3 linked regions of the Halobaculum roseum genome follow. Each later gene encodes a partner of the first gene's protein in a complex. Links are inferred from orthologs where the notes say so. Each region holds a gene or a part of one and is shown in the gene's direction. Other genes may lie near its edges. The genes, in order: K6T36_RS12495, K6T36_RS01295 and K6T36_RS00735.

Region 1 (3,958 bases):
TCGCCGTAGGCGACGATCGGGAGGTCCGGATAGCCGCCGCGGACGCGGCGGACGAACGCCGCGGTCCCGTTCGGAAGCGGCTGTCCGACGGCGATGGCGTCGTACGCCTCGTGCCCGAGGGTGTCGAGCGCCGCCTCGCCGCACGGCTCCGGCTCCGCCGCGAACCGGCCGTCCGCGTCCACGCGGTCGCCGAGCGCCCGCCGACGGTCGCGGTCGGCGTCGACGTGGAGCAGGCGGTTCGCGGTCATCTGTCTCACGGCGGGAGGCCGTGGGCTAAGAGGTTGTTGGCCGAGTAATTAGAACCAAAATTGCGTCAAGTCCCGGTTGTTCCTACGAGATGGATCCGTCGAACTCGAATTCCCCTGCCCAGTTGATCGAAGGGTGGTCGATGTTCGCTTCCTCACGGAGATCCATGCTGTGTCCGGACACTTCGTCGATGTCGATCCAGTAACACGTACCCGTTGCCGGATATCTAACAAAGAACGCGTCCACTTCGCCGTCGTAGGTCCGTTCGCGGTATTCACCGTCCGTGGTCGTCTGGGAGTGGGTATTGAATCGAATCACGCGAGAGTCGATGGACCACGCGGTCTTACACTGGATTCGAAGGAATCCGTCGTCGACCTCGACGAGCAGGTCGTAGCCGTCGTTGTCGCCGAACGGCACGGCGATAGTGTGTCCGGCCTTCGTGAGTTCGAAAACGGCACGCGCTTCCGTCACGTCGCCGATGTCCTTCGAATTCTTCGGGTTGTCAGTCGAAGTCATACCATGGTTGCTTCGCTATCGTATTTGAACTTCGAAGTGGAGCGTTCAGAGCCAGACCGCCGAGCAGAACCGCGCCCGGCTTCCTGCGGCGAGGCCTCCGAAGGCTGCTTGAACGCAGATACCCGTGGAAGACAACCGGGGAGGGATTTGAACTCCGGTCGTTCCGCTCACTACGGTCGCTTCACTCCCTGATTCAAATCCCGCTATACGGCGTTTTCCGAACCACGGTTCACTCGTCGCTGCTCGCGGCAAGGCCGCTCGCAACGCTCCTCGTTTACGGAGTGTTCGGAAGAAGCGCCCGGAGCGGGATTTGAACCCGCGTCACGACCGTGACAGGGTCGTATGATGGGCCACTACACCATCCGGGCATGCATCGCGTCGGCGGGTTTCCACCTCGCCTCTGCGCATCCATTCCTTTCCCGGGTACATAATTAAGACTTCTCATCCGATCGCGCCGTGTCCCGCGATACCGTGCGCCGTAACGTTCATATCCACGGAGCGGGATCGATGATTCGTGCAAGCGGTGTGGTGACCAGCGACCGGTCCCCAACTCGTTTGACAAGCGTTATGTGGCCGGGTCGTATAGACCGCCGTAGTATCTCGTGAAGACTTCTCCCCAGCAAACACGGCCGCGCGCGACCACGAATCTCACCAAGCCATGGTAAACGTAAGCGAACACGAACTCGTACCCGATCACACGCTCCTCGAGGAGGAAGGCGAACTCGAGGAGGTGCTCGAGGAGTACAACGTCAAACGGACCGATCTCCCCAAGATCAAGCGGACCGACCCCGCGATGCCCGACGAGGCCGAGGCGGGCGACGTGGTCCGCGTCGAACGGGACTCGCGAACCACCGACACGGCGGTCGTCTACCGCCTGGTGGTAGAATGAACAGAGAGGCACGCCGCTCCGTCTCGCGGGAGTACTTCTCCCAGGAGCGGCTCGCGGAGCACCACTTCCGCTCGTTCAACAACTTCCTCGACCGCGGCATGCAGCGCGTGGTCGACGAGAAGGAGACGATCGAGACGGACATCGGCGACAAGGAGGGGCAAGAGCCCGTCTACGTCGAACTCGGCGACGTGCGGATGACGACCCCCCGCGTCCGCGAGGCCGACGGCTCCGAGGAGCTGCTGTACCCGCAGGAGGCGCGCCTCCGGAACATCACCTACGCCGCGCCGGTCTTCATGGAGATGAAGATCATCCGCGGCGGCGAGGAGGAACCCGAGACGGTCGTCGACCAGACCGAGACGAAGGTCGGCCGCATGCCGATCATGGTCGGCTCGAACAAGTGCAACATCTCCGGCTTCTCCGACGAGGAGCTCATCGAGATCGGCGAGGACCCCGTCGACCCCGGCGGCTACTTCATCGTCAACGGCTCCGAGCGCGTGCTCATGACCAGCGAGGACCTCGCGCCCAACAAGATCCTCGCGGAGTACGACTCGAAGTACGGCGACGAGATCCAGGTCGCAAAGACGTTCTCCCAACGGCGCGGCTACCGCGCGCTCGTCCTCTGTGAGCGCAACCGCGAGGGGCTGCTCGAAGTGAGCTTCCCCTCGGTGTCCGGCTCGGTCAACTTCGTGACCCTGGTCCGAGCGCTCGGGCTGGAGTCCGACGAGGAGATCGTCCACCGCGTCTCCGACGACCCGGAGATTGTGAAGTTCATGCTGGAGAACCTGGAGGAGGCCGACGTGCAGACCGAGGAGGAGGCCATCGAGACCCTCGGCGAGCGCGTCGCCTCCGGCCAAGGGAAGAACTACCAGCTCAAGCGGGCGAACTACGTCATCGACCGCTACCTCCTGCCGCACCTCCACGAGGAGGGCGTCGACGAGGAGGACGTCCGCATCAACAAGGCGTACTACCTCTGCCGGATGGCCGAGGCGTGCTTCGAGCTCGCGCTCGACCGCCGCGAGTCCGACGACAAGGACCACTACGCCAACAAGCGCCTCAAGGTCTCCGGCGACCTGATGACGGACCTGTTCCGGACGGCGCTCAACAAGCTGGCGCGCGACGTGAAGTACCAGCTCGAGCGCGCCAATATGCGCAACCGGCAGCTCACCGTCAACACGGTGGTTCGCTCGGACGTGCTGACCGAGCGCCTCGAGCACCCCATCGCGACGGGGAACTGGGTTGGCGGCCGCTCGGGCGTCTCCCAGCTCGTCGACCGGACCGACTACATGGGCGTGCTCTCGCACCTGCGTCGCCTCCGCTCGCCGCTCTCGCGGTCGCAGCCGCACTTCGAGGCGCGCGACCTGCACGCGACCCAGTGGGGTCGCATCTGCCCCTCCGAGACCCCGGAGGGCCCGAACTGCGGGCTGGTGAAGAACTTCGCGCAGGCGATGGAGCTCTCCCAGAACATCGAGGACGAACAGGGACTGAAGCGAGAACTCGCGTCCATGGGTGTCGAGGGCATCCCCGGCATCGAGGGCGTTGACCGCGCATCCGCGGACGACTAACACATGGCAAGCCAACAACGAGAAGCGAAAGTCTACGTCAACGGGAGCCTGGTGGGGACCCACCCGGACCCCAACCAGCTCGCGTCACAGATCCGGGAGGCGCGCCGCCGCGGCGACGTCTCCGACATGGTGAACGTCTCGGTGAAGGACCGGACGAACGAGGTCATCGTCAACGCCGACGCCGGGCGCGCCCGGCGCCCGCTCATCGTCGTGGAGAACGGGGAGCCGCTCCTCGACGACGAGACGATCGAGGCGCTGGAGAACGACGAGATCGAGTTCGAGGACCTCGTCGACCACGGGATCGTCGAGTTCATCGACGCCGAGGAGGAGGAGGACATCTACGTCGCCACCGACGAGGAGGACGTCAACTCGCGGACGACGCACCTGGAGATCGACCCGCAGCTCATCTTCGGCATCGGCGCGGGGATGATCCCCTACCCCGAGCACAACGCCTCTCCGCGCATTACCATGGGCGCGGGGATGATGAAGCAGTCGCTCGGGCTGCCCTCGGCCAACTATCGCATCCGGCCGGACACCCGCCAGCACCTCCTGCACTACCCGCAACTGTCGATGGTCAAGACGCAGACCACCGAACAGATCGGGTTCGACGAGCGCCCCGCGGCGCAGAACTTCGTCGTCGCGGTCATGAGTTATGAAGGGTTCAACATCGAGGACGCGCTCGTCATGAACAAGGGGAGCGTCGACCGCGCGATGCAGCGGTCGCACTTCTTCCGCACCTACGAGG
Region 2 (4,122 bases), 2.2 Mb from region 1 along the record:
GCGCGTCGCGGACGCCCTCGGCGATGGCCGTCTCGTTCGGCGCGTACGGCGCCCCCAGCGCCAGCGACACCCGGATCACGCCGTCCTCGTCGTCGACCTGTACCGCGTTCACCAGGCCGAGCGAGACGATGTCCTCCCCGAGGTCGGGGTCCTCGACGCCCGAGAGTCGCTCGCGTACGGCGGCTTCGTCCATGGCTTGCCGTCGGCGAGCGCTCCGAATAAGGGTTTCCCACGTGGCACTCTCTCGCCGGCCCAGCGCGATCGTTGTATCTACCTAGATACGTCGAATGTAACGTTTCGAGGTTACATTCACCCCCGATCGTCCCACACGTTCAAGTACGCTCGAACGAAGGTTGGTACATAATGCCGACACCGCTGGTCGACGACTTCGGGCGGGAGGTGACCGGGGTGCGCGTCTCGCTGACCGACCGGTGCAACTTCGACTGCGTCTACTGTCACAACGAGGGGCTGGGGGACACGCGCGGGCCGATGGACCCGCAGGACGACGAGATGTCCACCGACGACGTGGTCCGCTTCCTGGAGGTCGCCGCCGAGTTCGGCGTCGACGCGGTGAAGTTCACCGGCGGGGAGCCGATGCTCCGGGACGACCTGGAGGAGATCATCCGGCGCACGCCCGACTCGATGGAGACCTCGATGACGACCAACGGGACGTTCCTGCCCGGCCGCGCGGAGGACCTCGTCGACGCCGGCCTCGACCGCGTCAACGTCTCACAGGACGCGCTCGACCCCGAGGCGTTCGCGGAGATCACCAAATCGGGGGCCTACGAGCAGGTGCTGGAGGGCGTCCGCTGTGCAGTGGACGCCGGCCTCGACCCGGTGAAGCTGAACATGGTCGTGTTCGAGCACACCGCCGGCTACGTCGAGGGGATGGTCGAGCACGTCGCCGAGAACGACGGCCTCCAGCTCCAGCTCATCGAGTACATGCCCGAGTTGACCGGGAAGCCCGAGTGGAACATCGACATCCAGCGCGTGCACGACTGGCTGTCGGACATCGCCGTCCGCGTCGAGCACCGCGAGATGCACGACCGCAAGCGCTACTACGTGGGCGACGCCGACGCGGCGTCCGCGGAATCGCCGGACGCCGCGGGGCTCGGGATGGTGGAGATCGTCGACCCCGTCGAGAACGACGACTTCTGCGCCAACTGCGGCCGCGTCCGCGTCACCCACGAGGGGTATCTCAAAGGCTGTCTCAACCGCAATGACGACCTCAAGTCGATGGGCGAGATGACGAAACCCGAGGTCCGCGAGGCGTTCCGCGAGGTGGTCGCCGACCGTGTCCCCTACTACGGCGAGTACCTCGTCGAGAACGACCGGGGCGAGTGGGAGATCAACGAGGAGTACATCGGGGCGTGAACGATCCGCGCGCGTCGGCCTCCCAGTGTGGTCCGCGCGGCCGCGACGACCGCGTGTGAACTCGACTCAACCGGCCCGCGGAACGCACCATTTATACCCGCGACAGGAGAAGACGTGCGCACGACTATGCCGAGTTCGAACGGACCCCTTCACAGCACGCGCGGAAAGCTCTCGAACGACCCCCGTGACCGCGGCACCTCGCCGCCCCAGCGCGCCATCGCCGAGTTCGACGAGGGACAGAAGGTCCACCTGAAGCTGGACCCCTCGGTCAACGACGGGCGCTTCCACGCCCGCTTCAACGGCCACACCGGCACCGTCGTCGGCAAGCAGGGCGCCGCCTTCAAGGTCGAGATCGTCGACGGCGGCAAAACGAAGACGATCCTCGCCAAGCCCGCGCACCTGAAGGCCCAGACCGAGTAGACCCGATGACGATCTTCAAGGAGAAGCTGAGCGAGGAGTACCTCACCGTCTCCGAGGCGAAGGAGCTGCTCAGCTCGGTCGAGGCCGACCGCGCGACCGACGAGGACCGGGAGATGCGCTACGAGTTGGCGCGCGCGGTCGACCACGTCAACCGGTTCGCGTTCCTCGAGGCCGACGAGTCGCTCGAACTCGTCGAGGAGCTGCTGGAACTGGAGAAGGTCGACGAGCCGCAGGCGTACAAGATCGCCGACCTGCTCCCGCGCGACCGGACGGAGGTCCGTGCGGTGTACGCCCAGGAACGGTACGCCCTCGACGGCGACGAGCTCGACGCGATCCTCGACGTCGTCGCGAAGTACGCGTAACGCGACCCTCGACTCGGCGACGCCGCCTCGCGGCCCTTCTGGTCGTCGGAACGCGACGACGGCGACGACCTTTTATCACCTCCGGCAACCTATCACGGGGCATGACCGACGAGCGCGATCCCGAGACGGCGAGCGACCCACCCGACGCGACGGACGCTGTCGACGAGAGTGCCGCCGAGCCCGAGGGCCGCGCGGACGACGCCGAGGGCATCGAGGACGACGCCGTCTACGCGTACGTCCTCGAGTACCTCCCGCACGGGCGCGCGGACGACGACCGGCCCCAGCACCGGCGCCCGGCGGTGGCGTACGGGCTCGACGAGCGCGACTTCCGGCTGTTCGAGTTCGAGCTGACCGACGACGCCGAGTTCGGCATCGACGACCGAGTGCAGATCGAGCCGGAAACCGCAGCAGGCATCAAGCGTGCGCGCCGTGTCGGCTACGACGACCTCAACCGCGGCGCGAGCCAGGAGCTGGAGTACGTGGTCGAGGATATCATCGAGGCCGACGAACGGCGCTTCGTCGACTTCTACAACGACGCCGAGCCGATCTCGTTGCGGCTCCACCAGCTCAACCTCCTCCCCGGGATCGGGAAGAAACTGCGCAACAACGTCCTCGACGCGCGCAAGCGCGGCCCCTTCGAGTCGTTCGAGGACCTGAGCGAGCGGGTGTCGGGGCTCCACAGCCCGAAGGAGAAGCTCGTCGAGCGTGTGATGGAGGAGCTGCGCGACGACGACCTGAAGTACCGCATCTTCGTCGGCGTCGACGCGCCGACGGCGAACAAGTGATCTGACCGGCGTTCGCTTCCGACCGCCGTTCTCGTCCGACCGCCGTTCTCGTCCGACCGCCGTTCCCGTCCGACCGCCGACTCCCTCCCGCGGGCCGGGTCCGCCGCTCGAACCGAATGGACGGATTTACCGCCGCCGACGGTCAACGGGGGGTAATGACCGACGCTACCCCGGAGTTCCGCGATCCGGACGACCTCCGGCGGCGCGCCGGGGTCCGGGGGGACCCCGACCGCGACCAGCACTTCCTCGTGGACGACCGCGTGCTCGACCGGCTTCCCGGGTACCTCCCCGGGGACGCCGACCGATCGCACGTCCTGGAGATCGGCGGCGGAACGGGCGCGCTCACGGACCGCCTGCTCGCGGCCGCCGACCGGGTGACGGTCGTCGAACGCGACCCCGAACTCGCGGCGTTCCTCCGCGAAGAGTTCACGGAGGCCGTCGACGCCGGCCGGCTCGACGTGCTCGAGGGTGACGCACTCGACGTCGAGCTCCCCGAGTTCACCGCGTCCGTCTCGAATCTCCCGTACGGCGTCTCCTCGGAGATCGTGTTCCGCCTGCTCCCGCTCGGGCGGCCGCTCGTGTTGATGTTTCAGGCGGAGTTCGCCGACCGCATGGTCGCCGAGCCGGGGACGTCCGAGTACGGCCGCCTCTCGGTGTCCGCACAGCACTACGCGGACGTTGAGATCGTCGAGCGGATCCCGCCGGAGGCGTTCGACCCGCAGCCGCGCGTCGAGAGCGCGGTCGTCCGCTGTGTCCCGCGCGCGCCCGACTACGAGGTCGACGACGAGGCGTTCTTCCTGCGGTTCGTGAAGGCCCTGTTCACTCAGCGGCGCAAGACTGTCCGCAACGCGATCCGGAACACGGCGCACATCTCGGGGCTGGCGGACGCCGACGCGGTCGTCGACGCCGTCGACGAGGACACCCTCTCGAAGCGGCCGGGCGAGCTCCCGCCGACGGCGTTCGCCGAGCTGGCCGAATCGGCACACGAGACGAGCGAGATCGGTCCGGGACAGTGACACAGAACGGAACGACACAGCCGGTGGGCGGCACGGCGACGCCGAGCGTCCCCGGCGGCGACGCCGCGGCGTCGACCGCGACCGACCTCGTCTCGTGGATCCAGTCGGCGGTCCCGACGACCGGCGCGCAGATCGCGGCCACGGTGTTCGCGATCCTGCTGCTGG
Region 3 (4,181 bases), 2.3 Mb from region 1 along the record:
GTTCCGGAGGTCGTGGCGGAGAAGTCGGTTCAACACCCCAACCCGCCGGCGAAGCCGGTGTTCGTCGGTCACGTCGCGGAAGGTGAGCACCAGCCCCGCGAGTTCGGTGCGGTCGAACCGGGAGACGCGAAGCTCGTAGTGGCGTTTCCCCTCGTCGGTCATCCGAGTGAGACGCGGCGTCCCGGTGGCGTCCACGTCCGTGGCCGTGCCCGTGTCGGCCGCGACCTGCTCGTCCTCGTCTGCGACCTGCTCGTCCTCGTCTGCGACCGGTTCGTCGCCGTCCACGAACGGTTCGTCGCCGGCGGCGTCGACCGCCTCGCCGATCCGGGCGGCTATCTCCGGGTCGAGCGTCGCGATCGGCTCGCCGACGGCGAGTTCCGGATCGATCCCCATCGCGTCGGCCGCGGTTCCGTTACACTCGAGCACGACGCCGTCGTCATCGACGACGATCACACCCTCGGTCGCGCCGTCGACCGCTACCTCGCGTGCGACCGCCAGCGCGTCGGCCGACGGGTCCGCGTCCCCGCCGTCACCGTACCGAACGGCGGCTGCGGACGCCCACGCGCCGGCCGACGCCAGGGCCGCGGTGACGGCGTCGCGCACGCGACCGCGTACGTACCGCCAGATCATCGACACGCTCCCCGGCCGTCCCCGGCTCCGGCGTCCCGGTGCGACCGGGCGCGGCGATGACTGGCACGCTGTACGGTAAACACTCGCGAGTATGTACGGTGTGCCCGTCGGTGAAAAATGTGCGTGTCGACGCGAGATCGGCGGATCGTGGTCCTCGAGTCCGTCGCGATCCGAGTCGGAAGGGTTCTTGCCACGGGGGAGCCCATCCGTCGGCATGGAGCGGATCCGTCTCACCAACACCGTCTTCGAGGGGCTGAACAACGTGTACGTGCTCGACGGCCCCGCGGACGGCGGTGACCCGGACGAACTCGTCCTCGTCGACGCCGGCGTCGCCCTCCCCGAGGTTCGCGAGCAGTTGGCCGTCGGTCTCGCCGACCTCGGGTACGGGATCGCGGACGTCGACCGCGTCCTGCTCACGCACTGGCACGCCGACCACGCCGGCCTCGCGGGCGCGATCCAGTCGGAGTCGGGCGCGACGATCCACGCCCACGAGGCGGACGCGCCGCTCGTCGCCGGTGACGAGTACAGTCTGCTGGAGGAACGACGGCTCCAGCGCGAGAAGTTCCGCGAGTGGGGGATGCCGGAGGGACCACGCGCCGAGCTCGTCGACTTCCTCGAGGGTCACGCCGACCTCGGGGGCGAGCCGTGCGACGTGGAGCCGTTCGCCGACGGCGAGGAGTTCGCCGTGAACGGCCGCACCCTCGAAGCCGTCCACCTTCCCGGACACGCCGCCGGGCTCACGGCGTTTCACGACCCCGCGGCCGACGAGGCGTTCGTCGGGGACGCCATCCTCCCGAAGTACACCCCGAACGTCGGCGGCGCGGACGTCCGCGTCGAGGCCCCCCTCGCGAGCTACGTCGGGAGCCTGCTGGACCTGATAGACCTCGACCCCGGGACGGCGTGGCCGGGGCACCGCGACCGCATCGACGACCCCGCCGGGCGGGCGGCGACGATCCTCCGGCACCACGTCGAGCGCACCGGGAACGTCGTCGACGCGCTCGCCGACCTCGGTCCGTCGACGCCGTGGGAGGTGAGCGCCGCGCTGTTCGGCGACCTCCACGGGATCCACGTCCTCCACGGCCCGGGCGAGGCGTACGCCCACCTCGACCACCTCGCCGAGGCCGGCGTGGCCGAGCGGACCGGGACGCGCTACACCCTCGTCGACGCGGATCCGGACGTGTCGGCGCTGTTTCCCGACCCCGGGATCGACCGCGTTGTCGAGTGGGAGGGGGAGTGACCGGTCGGGTCGCGAACGCGGGACGCGACGATCCGAACAGACCAGACGGCGACGTGCCGGCGACGCGCGAATCCGCGGAACACAAGCTTGAAACGCGCCTGCGGCGAACGCTCCGGCAATGGAACTTCGCGTCATCGACAAGACGGACGAGGAACTCCGCATCGAGATCGCGGGCGAGGACCACACGTTCATGAACGTCCTCAAGGGGCAGCTCCTCAGGGCCGACGGCGTCGCCGCGGCGACGTACGACATGAACCCCGAGCAGTCCGGCGGTCAGACCGAGCCGATCCTCTCGATCAAGACCGAGGACGGGCTGGACCCCCTGGACGCCCTCGAACAGGCCGCCACGGGCGTCTCGGACAACCTCGAAACGCTGTACGACCGGATCGAGGCCGCGTTCGACGACGCCCCGGCCGCCGAGGCCTGAGCCGGGACCCGTCGCGGTCCGTCCCTTCGTTCTCTCTCGGTACTCGTTCCGTGCTCGTCGGGCAGCGTCTCGCCCGCCGGAACAGCCACGTCGAGTCAGTTCTCCGTCCGGACGAGCGGACGCTCGGTCGGCTCAGAGCCGGACGGGGACGCCGTGCTCGTCGAGGTAGCGCTTCACCTCGTCGATGCCGTACTCGTCGAAGTGGAAGATGCTCGCCGCGAGCCCAGCGTCGGCGCCGGCCTCGACGAACACCTCCTCCATGTCCTCGGGGCCGCCACAGCCGGAGGAGGCGATCACCGGCGTCGACACGGCGTCACACACCGCCTTCGTGAGCGGGATGTCGTAGCCGTCCTTCGTGCCGTCGGCGTCGATGGAGTTGACGAACAGCTCTCCCGCGCCGCGCTCCTCGGCCTCCTTCGCCCAGGTGACCACGTCCATCCCGGTTCCCTCCCGGCCGCCCTTGACGGTGCACTCGAACCAGCACTCCTCGGTCTCGCCGTCCTCACGTTCGATCTCGACGTAGTGGTCGCCCTCGTCGTCGAACCGCCGCCGGGCGTCGACGGAGATGACGATGCACTGGCTGCCGAACGCGTCGGCGCCCTCGGCGATCAACTCGGGGTTCTCGATGGCCCCGGAGTTGATGGACACCTTGTCCGCCCCCGCCCGCAGCGTCTCCTTGATGTCGGCCTTCGTTCGGATGCCGCCGCCGACGGTCAGCGGGATGAAACACTCGTCGGCGACCGCCGACACGGTATCGAGCATGGTCTCGCGCCCCTCCGCGCTCGCGGTGATGTCGAGGAAGACGAACTCGTCGGCGCCGACCTCGTTGTACTTCTTCGCCATCTCGACGGGATCGCCGGAGTACTCCAGGTTCTCGAAGTTGACGCCGGTGTAGACGGCGGCGTTCCCGTCGTCGTCGAGATCGACGTCGATACACGGGATGATCCGCTTCGTGAGGGTCATACGTTCGATAGCCCCGAACCGGGTTTCATCGTTTCGCCTGTCGGCGTGGGCGCCGCCACACCGCGCGCCGGCGACCGCGCCCCCTTCATCGTTCGTGATTCACCCGAACCCCGCTGTCCGGCTCACTGCTTCCAACCGGCGACGGTTCCGCCGCCGTACAGCCAATCGCGAATGCGGGTGACGACCGAGTGGAGGAGGACGAACAGCACGAACACGTACGCGAGACCGACCACCGCCTGCGCCATCGGCTCGACCCGCGCGGCGACCGTCGGAAGGACGTACCGGAAGTACAGGTACCCCCCGCCGACGACGCCGCCGAGGCTGATGGCTGCGACGCTGACGGCGTAGCATACGAACACGGACCACCAGATGGCCTCGGCGACGTACTCGTTTCGCTGTGCCGACCGCCGGACGAATCGGAGGAGCGACGTGTGTCCTCGGGGGACCATGCAGTCGTGTGCAGGTGTCCGTGTCAAAACCCTGATGGCCGTCGGGGCGGAGGGGCGGCCCTCCCGGCCCCGGGCGCGCGCCGCGGACCACGACGGATTAAGTACCAGCGCGACGCCCCCTCGATCACGAACCATGGCCGACCACCACGAGCACGACCACTTCAAGGAGTTCGACTACGAACGCGTCACCTCGCCGATGCAGGAGATCACGAGCGGACAGGCGGCCACCGGCGCGGTCATCGCGCTCGTCGGCATCCTCGTGACCTTCGTGGTGCCGCTGTTGCTGGTCTAACTCCGGATCATCCGGTCTCGTTCACACGGAGGGTGACTGCGCCGTCCGTGCCGGACGCCGTCGCGCGCGTCACGAACCGCTCGTCCCCGAGCAGTACCACGACCGTCCCCGGCGCGGCGCGAACGAGCCGCACCGTCGACGCGTTCGCCGGACGGTCCGCCCGCCACGTCTCGAACGCCGCCG

Evidence for each region.
Region 2: K6T36_RS12495 (region 1) and K6T36_RS01295 share a complex: the UniProt entries of both Methanocaldococcus jannaschii proteins name them as parts of the RNA polymerase complex. The link is inferred for Halobaculum roseum from one-to-one orthologs.
Region 3: K6T36_RS12495 (region 1) and K6T36_RS00735 share a complex: the UniProt entries of both Methanocaldococcus jannaschii proteins name them as parts of the RNA polymerase complex. The link is inferred for Halobaculum roseum from one-to-one orthologs.

The regions. Positions count from the first base shown.
Region 1 is NZ_CP082286.1:2,459,649-2,463,606, reverse strand. Bases 379-3,035 are described here. They hold K6T36_RS12495 (DNA-directed RNA polymerase subunit H), read left to right. Parts: upstream 379-1,420; coding sequence 1,421-1,651; downstream 1,652-3,035. Other genes in these bases: K6T36_RS12490 (DNA-directed RNA polymerase subunit B''), read left to right, coding at 1,648-3,035; K6T36_RS12505 (group I intron-associated PD-(D/E)XK endonuclease), read right to left, coding at 379-762. In the rest of the region: K6T36_RS12510 (GAF domain-containing protein), read right to left, coding at 1-248; more of K6T36_RS12505, read right to left, coding at 331-378; more of K6T36_RS12490, read left to right, coding at 3,036-3,213; rpoB (DNA-directed RNA polymerase subunit B), read left to right, coding at 3,217-3,958. UniProt on the Methanocaldococcus jannaschii protein: DNA-dependent RNA polymerase (RNAP) catalyzes the transcription of DNA into RNA using the four ribonucleoside triphosphates as substrates.
Region 2 is NZ_CP082286.1:242,637-246,758, reverse strand. Bases 657-3,477 are described here. They hold K6T36_RS01295 (RNA polymerase Rpb4 family protein), read left to right. Parts: upstream 657-1,799; coding sequence 1,800-2,156; downstream 2,157-3,477. Other genes in these bases: K6T36_RS01285 (16S ribosomal RNA methyltransferase A), read left to right, coding at 3,097-3,477; K6T36_RS01290 (DUF655 domain-containing protein), read left to right, coding at 2,258-2,941; K6T36_RS01300 (50S ribosomal protein L21e), read left to right, coding at 1,501-1,794; moaA (GTP 3',8-cyclase MoaA), read left to right, coding at 657-1,374. Outside these bases: K6T36_RS01310 (Mrp/NBP35 family ATP-binding protein), read right to left, coding at 1-193; more of moaA, read left to right, coding at 364-656; more of K6T36_RS01285, read left to right, coding at 3,478-3,957; K6T36_RS01280 (mechanosensitive ion channel family protein), read left to right, coding at 3,954-4,122. UniProt on the Methanocaldococcus jannaschii protein: DNA-dependent RNA polymerase (RNAP) catalyzes the transcription of DNA into RNA using the four ribonucleoside triphosphates as substrates. This subunit is less well bound than the others.
Region 3 is NZ_CP082286.1:146,796-150,976, reverse strand. What follows is about bases 760-3,639. They hold K6T36_RS00735 (DNA-directed RNA polymerase subunit L), read left to right. Parts: upstream 760-1,985; coding sequence 1,986-2,294; downstream 2,295-3,639. Other genes in these bases: K6T36_RS00725 (hypothetical protein), read right to left, coding at 3,380-3,639; hisF (imidazole glycerol phosphate synthase subunit HisF), read right to left, coding at 2,427-3,257; K6T36_RS00740 (MBL fold metallo-hydrolase), read left to right, coding at 845-1,867. In the rest of the region: K6T36_RS00745 (sensor histidine kinase), read right to left, coding at 1-630; more of K6T36_RS00725, read right to left, coding at 3,640-3,706; K6T36_RS00720 (DUF7550 family protein), read left to right, coding at 3,840-3,998; K6T36_RS00715 (hypothetical protein), read right to left, coding at 4,006-4,181. UniProt on the Methanocaldococcus jannaschii protein: DNA-dependent RNA polymerase (RNAP) catalyzes the transcription of DNA into RNA using the four ribonucleoside triphosphates as substrates.